2 regions of the Bacillus sp. FJAT-53060 genome follow, and region 2 is predicted to be linked to the other one. Evidence: riboswitches for the same ligand, from Rfam matches in the RefSeq annotation. Region 2 holds a riboswitch; the other holds the start of a gene.

Region 1 (7,576 bases), on a different contig from region 2:
TTAATGGCCGTATTATTTGGTCCAATTGCTGGCGCACTGATTGGTTTTATTGGCCATCTTATTAAAGATGCCACCACATTTGGCCCTTGGTGGAGCTGGATTATCGTTTCGGGTGTTGTTGGTTTATTCATCGGCTTCATTTCAAACCGTTTAAAAGTAGAAGAGGGAGACTTCGGCTGGAAAAAAATCACGTTCTTCAACGCCGTACAAGCAGGCGCACAGGCATTAGGCTGGTTTGTCATTGCCCCTGTACTCGACATTGTGATCTATGCAGAACCTGCGAACAAGGTGTTTGTTCAAGGCATCATAGCAGGGATTTCTAACATTATCACAGTCGGAGTACTTGGAACAATCATCATTGGAGCTTATGCGAAAACGAGAAGCAAAAGCGGCAGCCTATCGAAAGAAACATCATGAAGCAAGGTGGAACACGTAAATGAAGAAACCGATGATTCAATTTGAACATTTCGGATTCAAGTATCGCAGTCAGTCAGAGCCGACATTGAAAGATATCAACCTGACCATCTATGAAGGTGAAAAAGTCCTCATCGCAGGCCCGTCTGGATCGGGAAAAAGCACACTAGCCCATTGTATCAATAGGCTAGTTCCTTCATCTTATAAAGGCTCTATCAAAGGAAGTCTTCACATCGGCGGGAAACATGCAGAGAAAGAGAACATTTTCTCCCTCTCACAGCTCGTCGGAACAGTTTTGCAGGATCCTGATGGACAATTTATTGGGCTGACCGTTGGAGAAGACATCGCGTTTACACTTGAAAATGATCAGGTCACGCGAGAAGAGATGAAAATCCGTGTAGAAGCAGCGGCAAGATTAACAGAGGTAGACGGCAAGCTAGCATCATCTGTGCATGAGCTGTCAGGCGGTCAAAAACAGCGCGTCGCCATTGCAGGCGTCCTTGTCAACGATGTCGACATTTTGCTGTTTGATGAACCACTTGCAAGCCTTGATCCTGCAACAGGAAAAGAAGTCATTGATCTCATTGATCGACTGCAAAAAGAAACGAAAAAAACCGTCGTGATGGTCGAGCACCGATTAGAGGATGTTCTCTATCGACATGTCGATCGCATCATCGTCGTTAATGACGGAACGATCGTAGCGGATATGACACCGGACGAATTGCTCGCTTCAAATGTATTGGAGGAGGCGTATTTACGTGAGCCATTATATGTGAAGGCCATGAAATATGCAGGCATTCCGGTTGCGCCCCAAGATCAGTTAGCGAATTTACAGCACCTGACCTTAGATGACCAGGCAAAAGATAAAATTGAGAAGTGGATGGAAGCGTCTGAGGAGAAAGTCGAGCAGGATACAGCGCAGGATTTGCTAGAGGTGTGTGAGCTCAGCTTTGACTATCCGACAAGACCAAACACGCTCAACAATCTCTCTTTTACCGTCAAAAAAGGAGAAATGATCAGCATCGCAGGAGCCAACGGTGCAGGCAAGACGACATTGTCCAAGCTGCTCTGTGCATTTGAAAAGCCAACTAAAGGTACAATCCTTTTAAATGGCGATGACATCACAGGAGATACGATCAAACAGCGCTCCGAACGCATCGGCGTCGTCATGCAAAACCCAAATCAAATGATTTCAAAACAAATGATCTTTGATGAGGTCGCATTGGGTCTTGTATTAAGAGGCGTACAAGAGGAAGAAATAAAAGAACGTGTCGAGCGTGTTCTGAAAGTATGCGGCTTGTATCCATTCCGAAATTGGCCCATCTCAGCTCTCAGCTTTGGACAGAAAAAACGCGTCACCATTGCATCCATTCTTGTGTTAGAGCCGGAAATCATCATCCTAGACGAGCCAACTGCCGGACAGGATTTTAGACATTATACAGAAATGATGACGTTTTTAGAGCAACTAAACAAACAAGGTGTGACCATTTTAATGATCACACATGATATGCATTTGATGCTTGAATACACAACAAGAACCATTGTGATTGCAGATGGAGAAAAAATCGCAGATGATGCACCTGCCAAACTGCTCACAGATCAGTTGCTTGTCCAAAAGGCAAGTTTAAAGGAAACGTCGCTGTATGAGCTAGCGCTAAAAGCAGATTGGCCAAATCCGAATGAACTCGTGGATCGCTTCATTGAGGTTGACAGAAAGGAACGAATGACATGGCTGTAGATATGCTGTCCTATATCGATCGCCCCTCGCCAATTCATCGGCTGACAGGTGCAACCAAACTCATTTGCTTTATCCTCTGGTCATCCGCAGCGATGCTCACGTATGATACGGGCGTTTTAGTCTTTATGCTAGTCGCCAGTATCATATTTTTCCATCTGTCGAACGTACGATTTCGTGATATATCCTTCGTGATGATTGTGTTGGTAATTTTTCTTGTGATCAACAACATCGCCATTTACATCTTTGCACCGCAGCAAGGTGTCGCCATCTACGGAGCAAAACACGAGCTTTTTCATATCGCAGGCCGGTACAATGTCACACTTGAACAGCTTTTCTATCAATTGAACATTACAATCAAATATGTGACCGTCATGCCAGCAGCGCTCTTATTTATCGTCACAACAAATCCAAGTGAATTCGCCTCATCGCTCAGCCGAATCGGCGTCAGCTACCGGATTTCCTATGCTGTAGCGATTGCCCTGCGCTATATTCCAGATATCCAACGGGATTTCCGGACGATTGCAATTTCTCAGCAAGCAAGAGGAATCGATTTATCAAAGAACGAAAAACTGGGGAAACGAATCAAAAATGCGTTATCGATTGTGATGCCTCTCATTTTCTCTAGCTTAGAGCGGATTGAAACGATCAGCAATGCAATGGAGCTGCGTGGATTTGGAAAGCATAAAAAGCGCACATGGTTCACCGCCAACGACTTTCAAAAAGCAGATTATGTGGCGTTAGTGTTTGTTGGTGTGGTGCTGATCGTGACACTTGTAATTACATTTATTAGAGGAACGAGATTTTATAATCCGTTTGTATAGAAAGAAGCCTTCACAGGAAGTGGAGGCTTCTTGTGTTGTTTGTGGATAAAAGGTTTGGGAAATGGCAAAAGACTATTAACATGTGAATAAATCGGTTATATTGAACAATGAGCGAAATACTTGTGAATAACCATAGAACATATTGGAGGAATAAGATACTTATGAACAAAACATTTTATGCTTGTGTAGAACACATTGAAACCGTACTAGATATGTATATAGATGATCATGAACTGCCACCAGAATTCAGAAAAATCGAACATACACACAGTTTATCCACAACCTGTGAATTGTGCGATGAACCTGCAATATATATAGTAGGGAACGCGTGATCGGACACAATATACACAAATTTTATCCACAATTGTTGATAACTTATATGAATAACTTGTTCTTAAGGTGGGGATGACCTGTGAATATATCAATTATCACAGTAGGAAAATTAAAAGAGAAATATTTAAAGCAAGGCATAGCCGAATACACAAAACGATTACAGGCCTATGCGAAAATTGAGATCATTGAGCTAGCGGACGAAAAAGCGCCCGAACATCTCAGCCATCAAGACATGAAAATCATCAAAGACAAAGAAGGCGAACGAATCCTAAGCAAAATCAATCCAGACGCCCACGTCATCACCCTCGCCATCGAAGGAAAAATGAAAAGTTCCGAAGAATTAGCCGAAACAATAGATAATCTGGCAACTTACGGAAAAAGTAAGGTATGTTTTGTCATAGGCGGATCGCTTGGATTAAGTGACGCTGTGATGCAGCGCACGAATGAGAAGCTGTCATTTTCGAAAATGACGTTCCCGCATCAGTTGATGAGGTTGGTGCTGATGGAGCAGATTTATCGGGCGTTTCGGATTGTTCGCGGGGAGCCTTATCATAAGTAAATGCAATTATTATGTACAGTTATAGCTAGTGTTTTATAGATATGACTGTTTTTTATGTAAGAATAAAATTGAGTTGAATATGTTATTACTAGTTGTGAACTAATAAATTTTAAAAAAACTATGCTTATAAAAAAATGAATTGGAATTGGTTAATAACGACTTTGACAATTCACGATAAAAAAAATAATTCTCCTAACAAATGTATATAATGTTTGGAAATATAATGAATTTACACAATCTAATGAAGCAAAAATAAAATTATATTTCGATGATGAATATATTGAATGTGCTTTAAGAAAAGGTAAAAATGGTCATGTAGCAGTAAGATTTGATACTATCGAAAGTTTAAAAATAGAAATTATGTATTATTTTGCTAATTATAAAAATCCTAGTACACATCTAGTCCCAGGATTGGCTGGGATTTTATCTAATAAGACCTATATTCGCAGATACGCTAGAACTAAATCAATAACAGTTGGTGATGCAAACCTAGTGTTAAGAAATATAGTAGTTTCTTTAGGGTTAAATAAAAAAAGAAGACGAATTTAATGAATTGGTAGATAAGATAAAGTTTATATTCCCTAATATTCAAATTTAAGAGTGAATTATAATGAGGATACAGATGAGTATTTAAGTGTAAGGTGGATTTCTCCATCAAACGAGCCGAACATCCTTTGATTTATTAGACCTTAATCAGATGAAGTGAAGTCATCGTGTGTAAGGTAGAGGGAGTGTAACATCAAACAGATTACCATTGACAGCTTTCTTCTTGAGGCGTAAAATATGAAATTATTCAGAAATAGCAACATTTTAAGTAAATAACGAAGGCTATGATTGCTGTGGGTCACACTATGGCAGGAGCAGCTTCTGGAGAGACCACATGTATGTGCGGCGCCGAAGGGTTCACAATCTCAGGCAGAAGGACAGAAGAGTACGAAATATTGTATTTTTGATGCATTGATGATGTCATGTATTGCTTTTCTCTATTTGACTATTCTTTTATGACTATGAGATTGGAGCGCATCCAATCTCTTTTTTTATGTATTTTTTAAGAGTTCGCTATTGCAATATAAGATCGTGTTGTAGGAGGGCATTGAAATTGGCACAACAAGAGTTAAAACGAGATTTATCAAACCGTCATGTTCAATTGATTGCGATTGGCGGAACCATCGGAACAGGGCTGTTTTTAGGCTCTGGAAAGGCCATTCAATTGGCGGGTCCGTCGATCATTTTTGCCTACTTAATTGTCGGAATGGCTATCTTTTTTGTCATGAGGGCACTTGGAGAATTGCTCTTATCTAAGTCGGGCTATCAATCGTTAACCGATATTGCACAAGACTATCTTGGTTCTTGGGCTTCATTTGTGACAGGATGGACGTATTGGTTTTGCTGGATTATGACAGTCATGGCTGATGTCATTGCGGTCGGGGTGTATGTGCAGTATTGGTTTGACATTCCGCAATGGATTCCTGCACTCATTTGTTTGTTGATTTTACTAGGATTTAATTTATTAACGGTGAAGCTTTTTGGAGAAATGGAGTTTTGGTTTGCACTTATTAAAGTCATCACAATTCTATTGTTAATTGGAGTCGGGATTGTCCTATTAATCATTGGGTTTCAAACAGATGCCGGATCTGTGACGGTCACGAATCTTTGGTCACATGGCGGGTTATTTCCAAATGGTATAACAGGCTTCTTGTTGTCATTCCAGATGGTGATTTTTGCTTATGTAGGAGTGGAACTTGTCGGCGTTTCCGCAGCAGAAACAGCGAATCCACAAAAAAATATTCCGTCTGCGATTCATAAAATTCCATTAAGAATTCTTTTTTTCTATGTGGGTGCCATCTTTGTTTTATTATGTATCAACCCATGGACCGAGCTCAGTGCATCAGAAAGTCCCTTTGTGAAAACCTTTGGACTTATTGGTATACTAGTAGCAGCGGGGCTCATTAATTTTGTCGTTCTGACGTCTGCAGCTTCAGCTTGTAATAGCGGTATGTTCTCAACGAGCCGTATTTTGTATAATCTCAGTCATCAAAAGCAGGGGCCAACTTCCTTTGGCCGACTGAATAAGCACGCTGTCCCAAGCAATGCGCTGTTTGTTTCAACAATCGTGGTGTCTGTCGGGGCTCTTTTGAGCAAGATGATGCCAGAACAAGCCTTTGGCATTGTGACGACGATTAGTGCCATTTGTTTCATTTGGGTCTGGAGTATTATTTTAATTTGTCACTTAAAATATAAAAAAGCACGTCCTGATCTGCATGCGGCATCTACTTTTAAAGCGCCATTCACACCTTTTGTGAATATCGGTGTCCTTGTGCTCTTTGCTGCCATTCTCGTGATCATGCTCTTCGCTGACGCAACACGCCCAGCGCTGTTATTGACACCAGTATGGTTCGGTTTCCTATTTTTGATTTATGCACGAAAGAAACGAAGTGCATGATAATGGGCGAAACAGCAAAGTCTTTTCGGGATGTGCTTTTTATCAATTAACGATTTCGAATCTTCAACATATACTTTGCATTGAGAAGAGTTGAGAGCGATTGACTCCGAGGGAATACACAATCAAAATAAACATGGCACCGGTCAATAGAAAATTCATCATTTGAAAGGTGTAAAACAGCCCTTCCAGCATCACATGCTTTTCGCCTTCTTTTCTGATATAGTCCTTGTCTGATGGATTTGGTAGATTGCGATTAGAATAGACAAGCTTTAGCACAGATATCGCTACATAAGAGTTAATTATATTGATCATCAATAAAGTTACATTGACAAGGATGAGCTATAGTTGTTGCTTGGTCACGATAGCAACACCAATTGCCTCGTTTTTAGTTCATCCTCCTCGAATAGAAAAATAGTGAAAGCTTAACAGCCAGCAGGGACGGCATTAATACGTCTCGTTCCATTAAGCTGATCGTCTGGCGAGAAACCTTTACACGCTTTGCAAGCTCAGTTGGTTCAAACCATCACGTGGGGCAGCTCTTTTAGCCGATTTTTCATCATGTCACCTCAAATATTATCCCAATATTTACTTTATTGTAAAATATTATATTCATTTTGATATTTGTCAAAATGATAAAAATAATTGTTATAAAGATCACCTTTATTCAAAAGGTCAACAATGATACGCTAAAGGAAAGAGAAATAGAAAACAGGTGATGCCCATGCTCATTGATCAATTAAAAAATGACTTACATCAATCACAACCGTTGTTTATTGGAGAAGAGACAGCGTTCAAAGCCGCAGTCCTTGTCCCTTTGGTGCAAGTCAACGGGGAATGGCATGTTTTATTTGAGATACGATCGCTGACGATGAAAAAACAGCCTGGTGATATTAGCTTTCCTGGAGGCAAACTCGACGGGGGCGAAACAGCGCAAGAAGCGGCATTGCGAGAAACTCATGAAGAACTGGGCATTCCGCCCGAATCAGTCGAAACCGTTGGACAGCTCAGCCCTTACATTGCCTCTCCATCCTTCGTGGTGTATCCATATGTCGGTATCATTGATGAACAGAAGGTCAAACACTCCTTTAATCAAGAGGAAGTGGAGGAGACCTTTATCGTGCCTCTATCTTGGCTCTGCCAATACGAGCCGTACTTACATCATGTATCTGTTCAGCCAACACCAGCTGAGGACTTTCCTTATGAAAAAATCATGAATGGTGAGAAATACCGCTGGGGGAGTCGTTCGATTGAGGAATGGTTTTTTGATT
Region 2 (7,576 bases):
ATTAATGAAACAGTCGCTCTTTGTACTCTTTTGTGCCATTTGTTTGATTTTTACATCTCTTCTGATCACACCTACTAATGCTTCTTTTAATGATGTCGAGCATTCAAGCTTTGTTATGAAGACATGTGAAAATTTTGAACTGACAGATCAGCATTGTCAGCCAAAGAAATGGGATAGAAGTCATTTGAAGCTCATAGATCAAACGATGATCAAAGGAACAGTTTGTGCGCCTCAAAAGCTAAGCATGACACTGCAAAATACGGGACAACATATGAGACACTCTGAATGGATGTGGGAATTACACAAAGTAAAAAGCAAGAAGACACCATTACAAGACGGCCATATCCTTGAAAAGGGTTTTATCCAAAAGCTTTCAAGAGAAGAAACGACAATCGTAACGACAGATAAAGCAAAAACGAACGGAATTTATGCCTTTAAAATCTATTATCCTAAAGGATTTGGCGCATCTGAAAAACCATTCTTTTGGTCTAATCATATGCAGCTCTCTCGTTGCCAAGAAAAATTGACCTAAATGGAGTGGCCTCCTGAATGAGAAAAATATGTTGTGCGAAGGGGAGAAAGGATATGAAAAAATGGATGAAAATGACTGGGAGTATTCTTTACGGTATCGTGTTTACTATGATGATTGCATGTATTATTGTCGTGTTGTCATCAAGAACAACAGGCGGTGATCCTCAAATTTTCGGTTATCAATTTAAGCAAGTATTATCTGGCTCAATGGAACCAGAATTCTCTGCTGGTTCTTTGATTGTGGTGAAACATGTGACTTCACCTGAGACGCTCAAAAAAGGGGATATTATCACTTTTCAAACGAATCAAGACCAGTCCTTTGTGACCCACCGAATTGTTGGGGAGAAAGGAAATGGAACAAATAAAGCCTTTGAGACCAAAGGAGACCACAATATGTATCAAGACGGTACGCTGGTAAAAGCGAACCAAGTGGTTGCTCAGTATACAGGAGTGAACATTCCTTATGCAGGAAAGCTCCTTTCGTATGCCGGGACTTCGGCTGGTACAGCTTTGCTGCTTATAATACCAGGCATTATGTTGCTCGTTTACTCAGCGCTTCATTTTGTAGGCGCAGCGAAACATCGAAAACACGCGGCTGAGTTACATATGTCAGAGGAACAAGCGTAAATTTTCGATTGTAACCTAATCAGGTTTCAATAAAATAATTTATTAGGAGGTTCATTCATGGGGAAAAAAAAATCGATTCGTTTAGGTGTATTATCAGGGGCATTAGGCCTTGCTTTAATTGGTGGGGGAACGTGGGCTGCGTTTAATGATGTAGAAAAGGCAAATGCGGTCTACTCTACAGGAGAACTGGATTTATCTGCAAAAGAAAACTCCGGCGCCATCAACCTTGCGAACTTAAAACCTGGTGACCGAATAAGGAAAGAATTTAATTTTGAGAATAAGGGATCACTTGCGATTAATCAAGTGCTGATGAGTCTTGATTATAGTGAGTTTAAAGATGGAACTTCCTCGATGAATGGCGGTAAGAATACTGCTGAAGAATTCCTCAGCCAATTTCAGGTGAGTGTTCTAACGGTTGGAGCCGAAGGTGGAAATGGATATCCAAAAAATATTATTTTAGACCATGCAAACCTGCTTGACTTACATCAATTAACGTCAAAACAGGATCAGACCGCATTTGAAAAGCTTCGTCATGCCGTTGATAAGAAGTTTTTACATGAAAGTGGTAAAATTAATGTAGCAACCGTTGATGGAACTACAGCTCCAGAGTATGACGGCATTCCAAAGAATCCGTTTGATTACGATAAAATGGAAATGATCATTGAATTTGTCAATGACCAGACGAAGGATAAAGCTGGTCACTATATCCAAAATAAATACCAGGGCGATGCGATTCAAATTGATCTATCCTTCGAAGCGACTCAGTGGAATGGTTTAACGATCAACCCCAAAAAGCATACGAATGAAAAAGGATACGTGAAAGAAAACGAAAAAGCACACAGCGAAGATAAAAAATAAAGCCAGTGTTTAGACTGATATCGAGCTCTGTATAGCAATTGGAGGAGTATGCGCTAAAACGTGCGCTTTACTCCTCCAATTGCTTTTTTTTCCAGATCTGATAATCTAAAAATTCACGAAATTGCTTTTTCGAAACCCCTGATGTCATTGCATCTCGAACTAGTTTTTCCCATTCACTATCTAATTGACCATCGTATTCGGTTTCATCTTTTTCGTTTAACAGTGTATGAACCGAGACGTCCAGAACAGCGGAGATTTTTTCAAGAAATTGAATGGAGGGGTTTGTTTGCAAGTTTCTTTCTATTGAACTTAAATAAGACTTCGCTACCCCAGCCTTTTCGGCCAGTTCTGATAGTGAGTAGCCTTTTTCATTGCGGTATTGTTTAATACGCTGGCCAATCAATGTCATCACCTTCCTTTCGATATTATAGCACATTCAGAAAGGTTTGATAGAATGACTTCTTACCAGAGGGGGAGACTCAGCGGACTTTTTTGTTTGATTTGAGAAAATGACGGACTTCCTCGACTGTTAGTCCTGCCTTCCGAGCTTCGTTTAATAATTTTACCCATTCACTGTCTAATATGTTCGTTTTCTTTTCCATGCAAATACCCTCCTAAAATACTGAATCATGTATTTCAGGCACTAACGCATTAAATGGAAAGACACAGGTGGTAAGAACTCATAGTTTGCTTGCGTCATGTTTCCGCCCAATACAACAGACAAACTTTGTTCTTGACTGATCGAAAATTGTATGTGACATGAACATGAAGAGGGGGAGACCGATGAGTTAACCGCCTCTTTTTTGATGTAAGTAAAAAAGCCCTCCATTTTCAATCGTAAGACTGATTTTTGGTTCGTATAAAGTTTTGAGTGCTTGTCTTTCTATTTCATATTCTACAGATGTGTCTGAAGTCCCTTCATAAAATTGGTTTAAAAGTTCCGAGTCTTCCTTCCACTTTTGAATAGCTTTCACCGCCCAATCGTCCGGTTCCTCATAAGCATAACGCTCCATTAGGCTATAGAGCCGTTTGACTCCACTTTCAGGCTTGATCATTGTACTCATTGTAAAACAATAATCAGGGATTTGAGACGACAGCTCACGTGTTTCCAGCTGATCTTGAAATTGTTCTATGACTTCCCCGCGTATCAGATGAAGACCAAGTGATAGTAGCTTATCCTTCTTGCAGTCTGCCAGGTAAGATATTTTCACATTGAGACCAAGCCATGGCTCCAGTGCGATCTGGTTGTTTGTGAGTGGTTTCACTCTTTCGTAGAGCCGGATAAATCTTCCTTGCTGTTTCACAGCCTCGAATATTTGAAATAAACGAGGGGAGCCGAAGTGGATAAATTCACCTTCAACCGTGTCGCCAGCTTTTTTTTGATCGGTGATTAAGGTTAATTGCCTAGGCTCAGGTACACCACCAGTTTTTTCGAGCCAGTGCCAATAAAAAGGACGGTTCATAATCAATTTATCCATATCTATTGTCAGCTGTACGGTTAGGTGTCCTGCACTTTCTTCTATTATGTCGCATTGATTCGCCTGAAAGAAACGGAGAAGAAATGTGTGAATGTCACGCTGCTCCATTGATCAACTCTCCTTTATGAGCCTTGCTGTCTTTTTTTCTAAAAGTGGTGTTTGTGCTTCTGTTAAATACGATGCAAACTGGGTTAATTTCTTTTTCATGTCTCCATCAGATTCGTGCTGAAAGAGAATATGATGCAATTCTTTTTGTGCCTCTTTGATACCAATCCGGGTTAAAATATCATCTAAATCGCCAATGACGTTTTCAAACAACTGAATTTTTTCATATAAAAGCTTTAAAATATGTTCCTCGACTGTTCCGTTCGTTGCCATATTGTAAATGTGGACATCACGCTCTTGGCCAAGGCGATGAATACGTCCAATTCGCTGTTCTAGACGCATAGGGTTCCACGGAAGGTCATAATTGATGATCTGGTTACAAAACTGAAGGTTGATCCCTTCCCCCCCAGCTTCCGTGGCAATTAACACTTGAACCCGTTCTCTAAATAAATCTTTCATCCAGTCTTTTTTACTTCGTTTAAAACCACCTCGAAAAGGAACTGAGCTGATGCCATTTTTCTGAAGAAACCATTGTAAATAAATTTGTGTTGCACGATATTCAGTGAAAATAATGACCTTCTCATTCAACTGCTGAATGAGTTTGACCACTTCGAGCGCCTTTGAATTTTGCTCAACTTGGTTGATTTTTTCCATGATTTGCGCGATGGCAGAAGATCCTAGAATATGTTTTTCCTCTTCCTGCATTTTTTTGATCGTCATATATACCGCCTCGCGGCTTGAACAGCATTCTCGTTCCAAGGTCATAATTGAAAACATGTGTTTAGTATAAGATGGGTTCTCTTTTAGCTTGCAGATTTCATCATATAATGCTTGTTCTGTCGGAGAGAAATCAATGGAAATCGTCTTCACATGTCTTTTTGACCATTCCATGCCAGTGTCTTGCCTGCGGTTACGAATCATCACTTTATTGACTAACTGTTTTAAGCGGTCATGGTCTTCTAGCTGCAGGTCTTTTTTGGCAAAGATATCTTTAAACTGATGTTCGTTTCCTAGATGGCCTGGTTTCAGAAGGGAAACGAGATTAAAAATTTCCCCTATTCGATTTTGGATAGGCGTTGCTGTGAGCAGCAGGCAAAACTTTTTATTCAAATTTCTCACAAACTCATAGTTTTTTGTTTTGTTGTTTTTCAGTTTGTGTGCTTCATCAATAATGACCATATCATAGGAAATTGATAAAATCGTGTCTCGATGCGGCTGTCTTTTTGCAGTATCAATTGAGGAAACAACGACATCACACTGCTCCCACACATAGCTTTTTTTCTGTTCGACAGCATCAATGTAAAATTTCGTCCGAAGCTCCTGTACCCACTGAGACACAAGGGAGGCGGGTACGAGAATGAGAATTTTTTGGGCCAGTCCACGAATCATGTATTCTTTCATAATGAGTCCTGCTTCCATGGTTTTCCCAAGGCCCACTTCATCTGCCAAAATGGCTTTTCCGTTCATTTCTTCTACGACTCTTCTGGCTACTTCGAGCTGGTGTTTTAAAGGAGTGAAAGCAGGCAGGTGCGCAGGAGCCTGTAAGCCCTCGAATGAATCAATTGCTGTGACTTTCTGCACCTGCGTCGCTAAACGGTACATTTCCCAGTTCGCCCAGGGGCCATCTAATGCCAGCCGCTGCTGAAATTCACTCGTCCAATCCTGATCAAAAATCGTTTGAATCTTCAATGTCATCGCCTGCCTTTCTAGTAGGATCATGATAAAATCGTTCTGTTTTTAAACGCTTCATTTTTTAGAGGTCTTTAAAAGACTATATATATCAATAAAAACGAACGATATTGAATGTTTATTTTAAAAATGTTAATGATTTTTCTGTTGCTCTCTATCCATTTCTAATGGTAGGATGTTGGTAAGTGATTTAGATAATAAGTCACCCATTTTGATAGTATGTCCAATAAATGTGAAGAATATGAGCGGATGATGGTATGGGGAGAGACTTGGCGGTTATTTTGCACTGGCAGGCGCCGAAGGAGCAAGCTGAATTGATTCAGTGAATCTCTCAGGCAAAAGTACCCTTACCGGACGCAACTCTGGAGAGTGTTTGCTTTTTTATGAGCAAACCACCAAAGGGGAAAACGCACATTGATGTTGTGCTGTAAACTTTCAGGTGCAAGGACAGAGACTTCTTTTTGATAAAAGGAAGCTCTCTGTCCTTTTTTGCTGTGATTTTTTTCTGAAAATTCAGCTTGTGCTCTGCACTGTAAGAAAAAAGGGGGAAACGATTAATGTTGAAACGAACACCGCTTTTTCATGCGTATGAAACGTTTGGGGCAAAAACCATTGACTTCGGGGGCTGGGAATTACCTGTCCAATTTTCTTCCATTAAAGAAGAACATGAAGCTGTTAGAACAAAAGCAGGGCTTTTTGATGTCTCTCACATGGGAGAGGTAGAAGTCAAAGGTCAAGATGCCTTTCCTTTTTTACAAAGGTTATTAACCAATGATCTGTCTAAGCTCTCAGACGGTAAGGCACTATATACAGCTATGTGTTATGAAGATGGCGGGACGGTGGATGACCTGCTCGTCTATCAAAAAGAAAAGAACAACTATTTGCTTGTTATTAATGCATCAAATATCGAAAAAGATGTGAATTGGCTATTGAACCATCAGATTGAAGATGATGTGTCAATCAAAAACGTCTCTGACCAAATCGCCCTGTTAGCACTTCAGGGGCCACTCGCTGCTGACATCATAAAGGATGTGGCGAATGAAGAGGTGACATCACTCAAACCATTTACGTTTCTATCACAAGCTGAGGTCGCTCAAAAAGAGGTGCTTGTCTCAAGAACTGGATACACAGGTGAAGACGGCTTTGAAATCTACTGCCTGGCAGAAGATGTTGTCCATATTTGGTCATCTTTATTAGAATCGGGTCAGCCAAAAGGACTTATTCCGTGTGGGCTTGGTGCACGTGATACCTTAAGGTTTGAAGCGAGACTACCGCTTTATGGTCAGGAGTTGACAAAGGACATTTCCCCATTAGAGGGTGGGATTGGTTTTGCTGTCAAAACGGATAAAGAAGTAGACTTTATTGGGAAAGCTGTGCTTAAAAAACAAAAAGAAGAGGGAACGAAGCGTAAGCTTGTCGGGATTGAAATGATTGATAAAGGGATTCCGCGGACAGCCTATCCGGTCTTTTCAGGAGAGGAGCAGATTGGATTTGTCACAACGGGTACACAATCTCCAACGTTAAAGAAAAATGTAGGTCTTGCCTTGATCAAAACATCTCAAGCACAGCTTGGGACAGAGGTTGAAGTGCAAGTTCGTAAAAAACGTCTAAAAGCCAAAATCGTTGCCACACCATTTTATAAAAGAGCCACATAACCAGGGGGAATAGAGGATGAAGCATAGGTATTTGCCGCAAACAGAGCAAGGTCAAAAAGAAATGTTGGATGTCATTGGCGTTCAGTCAATTGATGAGCTTTTTTCAGATATCCCAGAGAAAGTAAGATTCAAAGGAGCATACAATATTAAAGAAGCGGCATCTGAAACAGAGCTTGTGCGGGAGCTGTCTCGTCTTGCTGGTAAGAACAAGGATACCGTTTCCTATGCATCGTTTCTTGGTGCTGGTGTGTACGATCATTATCAGCCTGTGATTGTAGATCATGTGATCTCACGTTCTGAATTTTATACAGCGTATACACCTTATCAGCCGGAGATTTCGCAGGGTGAATTGCAAGCCATCTTTGAGTTTCAGACCATGATCGCTGAGATGACTGGTATGGATCTTGCAAACTCCTCTATGTATGATGGCGGAACAGCATTAGCTGAAGCGGCGATGCTGGCTGCAGGACATACAAAGAAGAAAAGAATTGTCGTCTCTGAGACGGTTCATCCTGAATCAAGAGCGGTGCTAAAAACATATGCCAAAGGGCAGCATATCGAAGTGGTCGAGGTTCCTGCGCGAAAAGGACAGACGGATGTAGCTGCATTAGAAGCGGCTGTCTGCGACGAAAC

What was found. Region 2 has a riboswitch for glycine ahead of gcvT (glycine cleavage system aminomethyltransferase GcvT). Riboswitches for the same ligand answer to the same signal wherever they lie in the genome.
Region 1: it holds a riboswitch for glycine, as region 2 does, so the genes downstream of both, WAX46_RS05210 (amino acid permease) here and gcvT (glycine cleavage system aminomethyltransferase GcvT) in region 2, are expected to answer to the same signal.

Annotation. Positions count from the first base shown of each region.
Region 1 is NZ_JBAWSW010000008.1:58,329-65,904, reverse strand. It holds gene WAX46_RS05235 (ECF-type riboflavin transporter substrate-binding protein) at 1-417, shown strand, start outside; gene WAX46_RS05230 (ABC transporter ATP-binding protein) at 437-2,152, shown strand; gene WAX46_RS05225 (energy-coupling factor transporter transmembrane component T family protein) at 2,143-2,973, shown strand; gene WAX46_RS05220 (CxxH/CxxC protein) at 3,135-3,305, shown strand; gene rlmH (23S rRNA (pseudouridine(1915)-N(3))-methyltransferase RlmH) at 3,386-3,865, shown strand; glycine riboswitch at 4,723-4,802, shown strand; gene WAX46_RS05210 (amino acid permease) at 4,965-6,308, shown strand; gene WAX46_RS05200 (NUDIX hydrolase) at 7,030-7,576, shown strand, end outside.
Region 2 is NZ_JBAWSW010000026.1:724-8,299, forward strand. It holds gene tapA (amyloid fiber anchoring/assembly protein TapA) at 5-532, shown strand; gene sipW (signal peptidase I SipW) at 586-1,158, shown strand; gene tasA (biofilm matrix protein TasA) at 1,216-2,016, shown strand; gene sinR (transcriptional regulator SinR) at 2,084-2,419, opposite strand; gene WAX46_RS10590 (anti-repressor SinI family protein) at 2,496-2,618, opposite strand; gene WAX46_RS10595 (YqhG family protein) at 2,805-3,602, opposite strand; gene WAX46_RS10600 (DEAD/DEAH box helicase) at 3,606-5,288, opposite strand; glycine riboswitch at 5,538-5,645, shown strand; glycine riboswitch at 5,649-5,741, shown strand; gene gcvT (glycine cleavage system aminomethyltransferase GcvT) at 5,846-6,943, shown strand; gene gcvPA (aminomethyl-transferring glycine dehydrogenase subunit GcvPA) at 6,960-7,576, shown strand, end outside.